DNA from 2 places in the Streptomyces sp. NBC_00316 genome. Region 1 is predicted to be linked to the other one. Evidence: riboswitches for the same ligand, from Rfam matches in the RefSeq annotation. Region 1 holds a riboswitch; the other holds the start of a gene.
What was found. A riboswitch is a leader RNA that binds a small molecule or an ion and turns the genes downstream of it on or off. The one in region 1 is predicted to bind cobalamin.
Positions count from the first base shown of each region.

Region 2: another riboswitch for cobalamin. It lies ahead of OG878_RS14325 (ribonucleoside-diphosphate reductase subunit alpha); the one in region 1 lies ahead of OG878_RS30100 (cobalamin biosynthesis protein).

Region 1 is NZ_CP108023.1:6,765,346-6,769,648, forward strand. It holds gene OG878_RS30095 (cobyric acid synthase) at 1-1,056, opposite strand, end outside; gene OG878_RS30100 (cobalamin biosynthesis protein) at 1,053-2,033, opposite strand; cobalamin riboswitch at 2,185-2,313, opposite strand; gene OG878_RS30105 (hypothetical protein) at 2,486-2,719, opposite strand; gene OG878_RS30110 (inorganic phosphate transporter) at 2,732-4,033, opposite strand.
Region 2 is NZ_CP108023.1:3,261,495-3,265,797, reverse strand. It holds gene OG878_RS14325 (ribonucleoside-diphosphate reductase subunit alpha) at 1-1,415, opposite strand, end outside; adenosylcobalamin-variant (AdoCbl-variant) riboswitch at 1,571-1,670, opposite strand; gene OG878_RS14320 (GNAT family N-acetyltransferase) at 1,736-2,236, opposite strand; gene mctP (monocarboxylate uptake permease MctP) at 2,395-4,050, opposite strand; gene OG878_RS14310 (DUF3311 domain-containing protein) at 4,047-4,301, opposite strand.

The DNA of each region.
Region 1 (4,303 bases):
CTCGATCCGCTCCCCGAGCACCTGGAAACCGCCGCAGATGCCGAGTACCGGCAGCCCCTGCGCCGCCCGCCGCAGCAGCGCGTCGGCCAGCCCGCGTTCGCGCAGCCAGGCCAGCGCCTTCACCGTGCCGCGGGTGCCGGGCACGATCACCAGATCCGCGTCGGCGAGCTCCTCCGCCCGGTCCACGAACCGCACCACCACCCCCGGTTCGGCGGCCAGCGCGTCCACATCGGTGAAGTTCGACATCAGCGGCACCGCGCACACGGCGACCCGCAGCACGTCCTCGCCGTGCGGCGGCGCGACGACCGACTCGCGTACGGCTCCGCGCAGCGAGACCCGCAGCCCGTCCTCCTCGTCGATGCCCAGCCCGTGGGCGAACGGCAGCACCCCGTACGTCGGCCGCCCGGTCAGCCCGTACAGCATGTCGAGCCCCGGCTCCAGCAGCGAGACGTCGCCGCGGAACTTGTTGACCAGATAGCCCGCGATCAGCGCCTGGTCCTCGGCGCTCAGCAGCGCCGTGGTACCGAAGAACGAGGCGAAGACGCCGCCACGGTCGATGTCGCCGACCACGACCACTGGGAATCGCGCGGCCCGCGCGATCCCCATGTTCACGATGTCGGTGCGCCGCAGATTGATCTCGGCCGGGCTGCCCGCCCCCTCGCAGATCACGGCGTCATACGTGCCCCGAAGCTGCTCCAGGCAGTCCACGACCGTGGAGAGAAGCGTCTCCTGCCGCCCCCCGTGGTAGCCGCGCGCGCTCATCTCGCCCACCGGCCTGCCCATCAGGACGACCTGGCTGGAGCGGTCGCTGCCGGGCTTGAGCAGCACCGGGTTCATCAGCGCAGTCGGCTCCACCCGGGCGGCCTGCGCCTGCATCGCCTGCGCGCGTCCGATCTCCGCGCCCTCGCGGGTGACGAACGAGTTCAGCGACATGTTCTGCGCCTTGAAGGGTGCGACCTTCACACCCTGGCGCACCAGCCAGCGGCAGATGCCTGCCGTGACGACGCTCTTGCCCGCGTCCGACGTGGTTCCGGCGACCAGCAGTCCACCGCTCATTTCCCTCTCCGTCCCGCGGCCGGGAGCCGCCCCGCGGGCGACCGCCGTCCCGCGATCAGCCGGCCCGCCGCGCACACGCCGAGGGCCAGCACCCCCACCCGGCGCGACAGCCGCACCGCACGTTCGATGTCCTCGGTCGCCACCGCACGGCCGGCCGTGCCGTTCAGCACCGGCCGGTGCTCGACCCGGCCGCCGTACGCGAGGGTTCCGCCCAGCCGTACGCCGAGCGCGCCCGCGAACGCCGCCTCCACCGGCCCGGCGTTGGGGCTCGGGTGCTTGCCTGCGTCGGCCCGCCAGGCCCGTACCGCCTGCCGTGGCAGCCCCCCGGCAACCACGGCGAGCGCAGCCGTGAGCCGGGCGCCGGGCCAGCCCACGACGTCGTCGAGCCGGGCCGAGGCCCAGCCGTAGCGCAGATGGCGCGGCGATCTGTGCCCGACCATGGCGTCCAGGGTGTTGACGGCCCGGAAGGCGACGAGCCCGGGCACACCGCCCAGGGCACCCCACACCAGCGCGCCGACCACCGCGTCCGAGGTGTTCTCGGCGACGGACTCGACCACGGCGCGGGCGATCTGCGGCCCGTCGAGGCACTGCGGATCGCGTCCGCACAGATGGGGGAGCCGCTCACGGGCCCGTTCGATGTCACCGGCGGCCAGCGCGCCGCCGATGGCACGCGCCTCGCGCCCCAGCGACGTACCGCCGACGACGGACCAGGTGGCGGCCGCGGTCAGTACGACGGAGACGACGGGACGACGGCGTACGGCACGGGCGGCCAGCGCGGCCCCGCCCGCGGCGCCTCCGGCGCAGACCAGGGTGTGCAGTGCGCCCCATCCGCGGTGGTCGCGCCACAGCCGGCGCTCGACGCCCGCGGCGGCCCGCCCGAACGCGGCGACCGGATGGCCCCGGCGGGGATCACCGAGCAGCAGGTCGCCGATCAGGCCGGCCGTGGCGCCGTACGCGAAGATGCGGTCGGCTCGCACAGCTCACCCCGCCGTTGCGCCTCGGAGGACCTTCGTACAGCCGGCTCCCGGTGGGAGCGGCACAGAAACGGACGACGACGCACGGCAGCCGGGCATGGCGATATGTCCTCACTCAGGGTCCGCGCCCTGGTTCGACGTGACCGGCGGCGAGAGTCTCCTGGCTCCCGGATCCGCAGGTCCCCCGGTCTTCCAGCCCGCGTGCGCGCGCCGTGACGTCCGGTGTGGGGGACCGCTCCCCGGTGACAGTGGCGGGACCGCGCCGGATTCGCACCGGCTTCCTCTGCTGTCGCCGTAAATGGCTCCGGCAGTCCACCACGCTCCGCGAACGCCCGTCAACCTGGCGTTGACCTGCGGTGGCGCAGTGTGGGCAGACACACAACGGGCCGGACACACACGAGGTGTGTCCGGCCCGCCGGAGGAGTGCGGCCCGGTGAAGGGCTGCGGGAAGGGGCTCAGGCGACGATCAGATAGATCCCGTACGCCACCGCTGCCGCGCACAGTGCGAAGCAGACGTACGCGCCCGTGCGGGCGAGCACCACGGAACCCCCGGAGGAGCCACCCTGCGCCGCCGGTTCCGGCTGCTTGGAGAGCCCGACGATGCCCAGGGTGAAGAGGCCCACCAGCGCCACGGTGACGACGAGCGAGACGCCGAAGACGGAGCCGAGAGCTGCCCAGTCGATGTTCATGCTGATCTGTCCTTACACCGTGGCCGGCCGCGCCGGATCGGCGACGGTTCCGGCCGGGGCCGGGATGGTGGTCATGAGGTCCGTGGCTGCGTCGGCCGTCACGGTTGCGCCCGCGTCCGCCGTGGCGGCCGCGGCCCCGGTGGGCGGCGGGGTGACGGCCGCGATGGCGGTGGTGACGACCCCCGCCGGTTCGGCTGCCGGGCCGGCCGGGGCGACATCGCCGTGACCGACCGGCTTGCGGCGGGACAGCAGCCAGATGGCGGCGGAACCACCGACCAGAAGGACGGCGACGGCAACGACACCCCAGGTGCCCTGCTTGGTGAGGAACTCCGCGCCCGCACCGACCAGACCGGCGGCCGGCAGGGTCAGACCCCAGGCGACGAACATCCGGGTGGCGGTGGACCAGCGGACCACACCGCCCCGGCGGCCCAGGCCCGCGCCCATCACGGCGCCGGAGCAGGACTGGGTGGTGGAGAGGGAGAAACCGAGGTGCGAGGAGGCCAGGATGACCGTGGCCGCGCTGGTCTGGGCGGCGAAGCCCTGCGGCGGCTTGAGCTCGGTGAGGCCACTGCCCATGGTGCGGATGATGCGCCAGCCGCCCAGGTAGGTGCCGAGCGCGATGGCCATACCGGCGGAGACGATGACCCAGACCGGCGGGTTGGAGCCGGGGGAGAGCACGCCGCCGGTGACCAGGGCCAGGGTGATGATGCCCATGGTCTTCTGTGCGTCGTTGGTGCCGTGGGCGAGCGAGACCAGTCCGGCCGAGGCGATCTGCCCGGCGCGGTAGCCCTTGGCGGTGGCCTTCTCCTGGGCGTCGTTACGGACCTTTCCGCCGATCCGGTACGTCAGCCTGGTCGCGAGCAGCGCCGCGAGACCGGCGACGACCGGGGCGGCGACCGCGGGGAGCAGCACCTTGGTGACGACCGTGCCGCCGTCGACCGACGACCAGCCGGCGGACATCACCGCGGCGCCGATCAGACCGCCGAAGAGAGCGTGGGAGGAACTGGACGGCAGGCCGACCAGCCAGGTCAGCAGATTCCAGAGAATGGCGCCGACCAGGGCCGCGAAGATGACTTCTGTTCGCAGCCCGTTCTCGTTGATGATCCCGCCGGAGATCGTTTTGGCGACCTCCACGGACAGGAACGCGCCGACGAGGTTGAGAGCGGCGGACATGGCCACCGCTGTCTTGGGTTTGAGAGCACCGGTCGAGATGGTGGTGGCCATCGCGTTGGCGGTGTCATGGAAACCGTTCGTGAAATCGAACACTAGAGCTGTCACGATCACAATCGCGAGGAGCAGCGTGATGTGTTCCATTTACCCAGGCAATCGTTCGACGTCATTGGCTCGTGGACCGTAGGCAACCTGGGTGAACGGAAGATGAACTGGACGGGGCACTGGGGTGTCTCCAAACGGATCGAGGTCGTTCGCTTCGTCCGCTGCGCGACGGCCGGGACGGGGCGCAGGGCCTGCGGTGGCCGGATTTCGTCGCCCTGGCCGGCCCGGTGAACCGGCGAACCCGAGGGATGATCCAGCGAAAATCCGGCCAAAAGAGATGTCGGTCACCCTGCGGCCTCCCGCCGCGTC
Region 2 (4,303 bases), 3.5 Mb from region 1:
ATCTCCCCGCCGGCCACGAAAGCCCCGAGGTTGACCGAACCGAGGTTGCAGACGGCCGTCTCGCCGTCGTCGGTGACCTCGAGGATCTCGGTGCACAGATTCGACGAGTGGACGACGCGGCCCGGCTCGGCGGTCTGGTTGGCCGTCCGGTTGGAGGCGTCCTTGAACGTCATCCAGCCCTGCCCGGTCTGCGCGAGCGTCCGCATCATCCGGCCGTACAGCTCACGCGCGGGCATCGACTTGCGGGCCAGGCCCTTGGCCTCGGCGGCCCGGTACGCGGCGTCGAACGCGTCGCCCCACAGGTCGACCAGTTCCGGCACGTCGGCGGGGGAGAACAGAGACCAGTCGCCGTCCGCGTCGACCCGGCGCATGAACTCGTCCGGGATCCAGTGCGCCAGGTTGAGGTTGTGCGTACGCCGCTGGTCCTCACCCGTGTTGTCGCGCAGTTCCAGGAACTCCTCGATGTCCGCGTGCCACGTCTCCAGGTAGACGGCGGCGGCGCCCTTGCGGCGGCCGCCCTGGTTCACGGCGGCGACCGAGGCGTCGAGCGTCTTCAGGAACGGCACGATGCCGTTGGAGTGCCCGTTGGTGCCGCGGATCAGCGAACCGCGGGCACGGATCCGGGAGTACGAGAGACCGATGCCGCCCGCGTGCTTGGAGAGCCGGGCCACCTGGCGGTAGCGGTCGTAGATCGAGTCGAGCTCGTCCAGCGGCGAGTCCAGCAGATAGCACGAGGACATCTGCGGGTGCCGGGTACCGGAGTTGAAGAGAGTGGGGGAGGAGGGGAGGTAGTCGAGGCGGCTCATCAGGCCGTACAGCGAGGCGACCTCGTCCAGCGCACGCTCGGAGTCGTCCTCGGCGAGGCCGGCCGCGACCCGCAGCATGAAGTGCTGCGGCGTCTCGATGACCTGGCGGGTGTGGGGGTGGCGCAGCAGGTAGCGGCTGTGCAGCGTGCGCAGCCCGAAGTAGCCGAACCGGTCGTCGGCGCCGTCGGCGAGCGACTGCCCGACCAGCGCATCGAGCCGGGCCGCGTGGAGCGCGACGAACGCGGCCGTGCGGTCCGCGATCAGACCCTCGCGGTGACCGACGGCGACCGAGGCGGAGAACGACACCGCGCCCTGACCGGCCGCCTCGTCCGCGATGGTGCGGGTCAGGAGGCGGGCGGCGAGCCGGGAGTACGCGGGGTCCTCGGCGATCAGGCCCGCGGCGGCCTCGGTGGCCAGCGAGCGCAACTCCGCCTCGTCCGAACGGGCGTTGCGGCCGCGCAGCGCGGCGGCGGCGACGCGACCGGGGTCGGTGTCGGGCAGATCGACGGTGAGGTCGGTCAGGGTCCGCAGCAGTGCGGTCCCGGGTCCGTCGTTCGTGGTTCCCGCGGACTCGGCGACTGAAGCCGGATCGGCTGGCGCGATGGTCACGTGGTGCTCTCCCTCGCTCGGCTCGGGGCCGGCGGGGGCGGGGCAGCCGGACAGAGGGGTGGCCCGGAGAAGGAGGGCAGCGCTCTGTGCGGCGTCCACCGGCCCAACCGCGAGGCCCGGACGTCTGGGCGTCCGGATCGGTCGAGCCGGACGCGCTGTCGGCAGGTCCTCGGACTTTCAGGGTGCGCAAAAGTGCACCGAACACACCGTTGCGGGACAGTTCCGGATTCGCACCGGATTTCCCTGCGGCGACAGCGAGCACGAGCATACATGTGGGGGCCGCCCGATGAGGCGGCCCCCACATGTTGTGTCGTGCGGGCTCAGAGGCTCAGGCTGTACGTGAGCAGCGGAAGGCCCGGAACAGCCTCCCAGTCGCGCTCAGGAGTCCTGACGAAGCCGAGACGGCGGTAGATCCGGTGCGCCCCGTGCATGTCCGGAGTCGTCGACAGGACGAGCCGCGCGATGCCCTCCGTGCCGCGTGCCCGGTCGATACAGGCCCGTACGAGCGCCTCGCCGGTGCCGAGGCCGCGCGCCTCCCGAGCGACGGCGAGCATCCGGAATTCGGCCTCGTCGGGGCCGGCGATATCGGCCCACGGGTTGCCGGGCGATACGTAGGTGACGCCGCCCAGCAACTGCCCGTCGGCGCCGGCCGCGACAAGCACTTCGGCTTCGGCGGCGCGGCGGGGGACGTCCCGGAGCAGTTCGAGATACGGGTCGTCGGCGCCGAAGTGGAGCAGGCCGTCGTCGAGGTACGCGTGTGCGGTGATCTCACCGAGGGGGCGGTGTTCGGTGGGGGTGACGGCCCTGATGGAGATGTCCATGGGCGGCAGTGTGCCGCACGGGGTGCGCGGGCGGGCAACGGGTTTCCGACGGAGCCCGGGCCGCGTCGTCCTCGATGTGCCGATCGGACCGGTTCCCCGGCAGCATGCGGCCCGCCCGGCGGGAGCCGGACGGGCCGCATGCCGGCAGCTCCGTGCCCCTAGTTGGCGGACGGGCTCGCGTCGGGGGAGGTGGCCGGCTCGGGCCTGGCCGACGGGAGCTCGACCTTCACGCCCGGGTCGCCCGCGTCCGCCGTGTAGTCCGACGGCGACGTCTCGTCGATTCCGGCCGGTGCCTTCACCGCGTTCAGGACGAACGTCAGCACCACCGTCACCACGACGTTCAGCACGAACGCGGTCAGACCGATGTAGCCGATCTCGCCGATCCCCGGGATCTCCTTCGATGACCCGCCGAAGTGCGCCTGGGTCGGGCTCGCCACTCCGTACGCGGCGAGCGTCCCGTACGCCATGCCGACCGCCCAGCCCGCGAGCAGCGCCCAGCGGTGGAACCACCGGGTGAACAGACCGCCGACCAGCGCCGGGAAGGTCTGCAGGATCCAGATACCGCCGAGCAGCTGGAAGTTGATCGCGACCGTCTTGTCCATCGTGAGGACGAAGACGAGCGCGCCGACCTTCACCAGCAGCGACACCAGCTTGGAGACCTTCGTCTCCTGCGCCGCGGTCGCGTCGGGCCTGATGAAGTCCTTGTAGATGTTCCGGGTGAAGAGGTTCGCCGCGGCGATCGACATGATCGCGGCGGGTACCAGCGCGCCGATACCGATCGCGGCGAACGCGACGCCCGCGAACCAGTCCGGGAACATGTTCTCGAACAGCTGCGGGATGGCCAGCTGTCCGTTCTGCACCTTCACCCCGGCGGCGATCGCCATGAAGCCGAGCAGCGCCAGCAGGCCCAGCATCAGCGAGTACAGCGGGAGGATCGTGGTGTTGCGGCGGATCACGTCACGGCTGCGGCTGGAGAGCGTCGCCGTGATGGAGTGCGGGTACATGAAGAGCGCGAGCGCCGAACCCAGGGCCAGGGTGGCGTAGCCCCATTGGCCCGGATCGGCCGGCGCGAGGGCGCCGCGCGGCTTGCCTGTTGCGGGGTTGGTCTGCGAGAACGCCTCGCCGGCCTTGGCGAAGATGTCGTCGAAGCCGCCCAGCTTGATCGGGATGTAGATGATCGCCACCGCGATGACCAGGTAGATCAGCCCGTCCTTGACGAACGCGATCAGCGCGGGGGCCCGCAGCCCGGAGGAGTAGGTGTACGCGGCGAGCACCGCGAACGCGATCAGCAGCGGCAGGTCCTTGACGAACCAGTGGGTGTTCTCGCCGCCGCCGACGCCCATTACGTCCAGCACCGCCTGGATGCCGACGAGCTGGAGCGCGATGTACGGCATCGTGGCGAGGATGCCGGTGACGGCGACGGCCAGCGACAGCCCCTTCGAGCCGAAGCGGCCGCGGACGAAGTCCGAGGTGGTGACGTACCCGTGCTTGTGCGACACCGACCAGAGCCGCGGCAGGAAGGTGAAGATCAGCGGGTACACGAGGATGGTGTACGGGACCGCGAAGAACCCGGCCGCGCCGGCCGCGTAGATCGCGGCGGGGACGGCGACGAAGGTGTACGCGGTGTACAGGTCGCCGCCGAGCAGGAACCAGGTGACCCAGGTGCCGAACGACCGTCCGCCCAGACCCCATTCGTCGAGGCTGGCCTCGTTCTCGGCCTTGCGCCAGCGCGCGGCCATGAAGCCGATGACCGTGACGGCCAGGAAGAAGAAGATGAAGACGCCGAGCGCGACGCCGTTCACGCCGTCCTTCATGCGGAAGCACCCCCCTTGCGGGAGCGCTGGTCACGCTGCCACAGCTTGTACGCGACCATCGTGAGCGCGGTGGAGATCAGCACCCAGAGCATCTGGTACCAGTAGAAGAACGGAATGCCGATGAAGGCCGGGTCCACCTTCGCGTACGAACCCACCCAGAGCATCGCCACGAACGGCGCGATGAGGCAGAGGGCGATGACCACCCTCATGGGTGTGACCGTTGGTGGTTTCGTGTCTGTTTCTTCTGGCATAT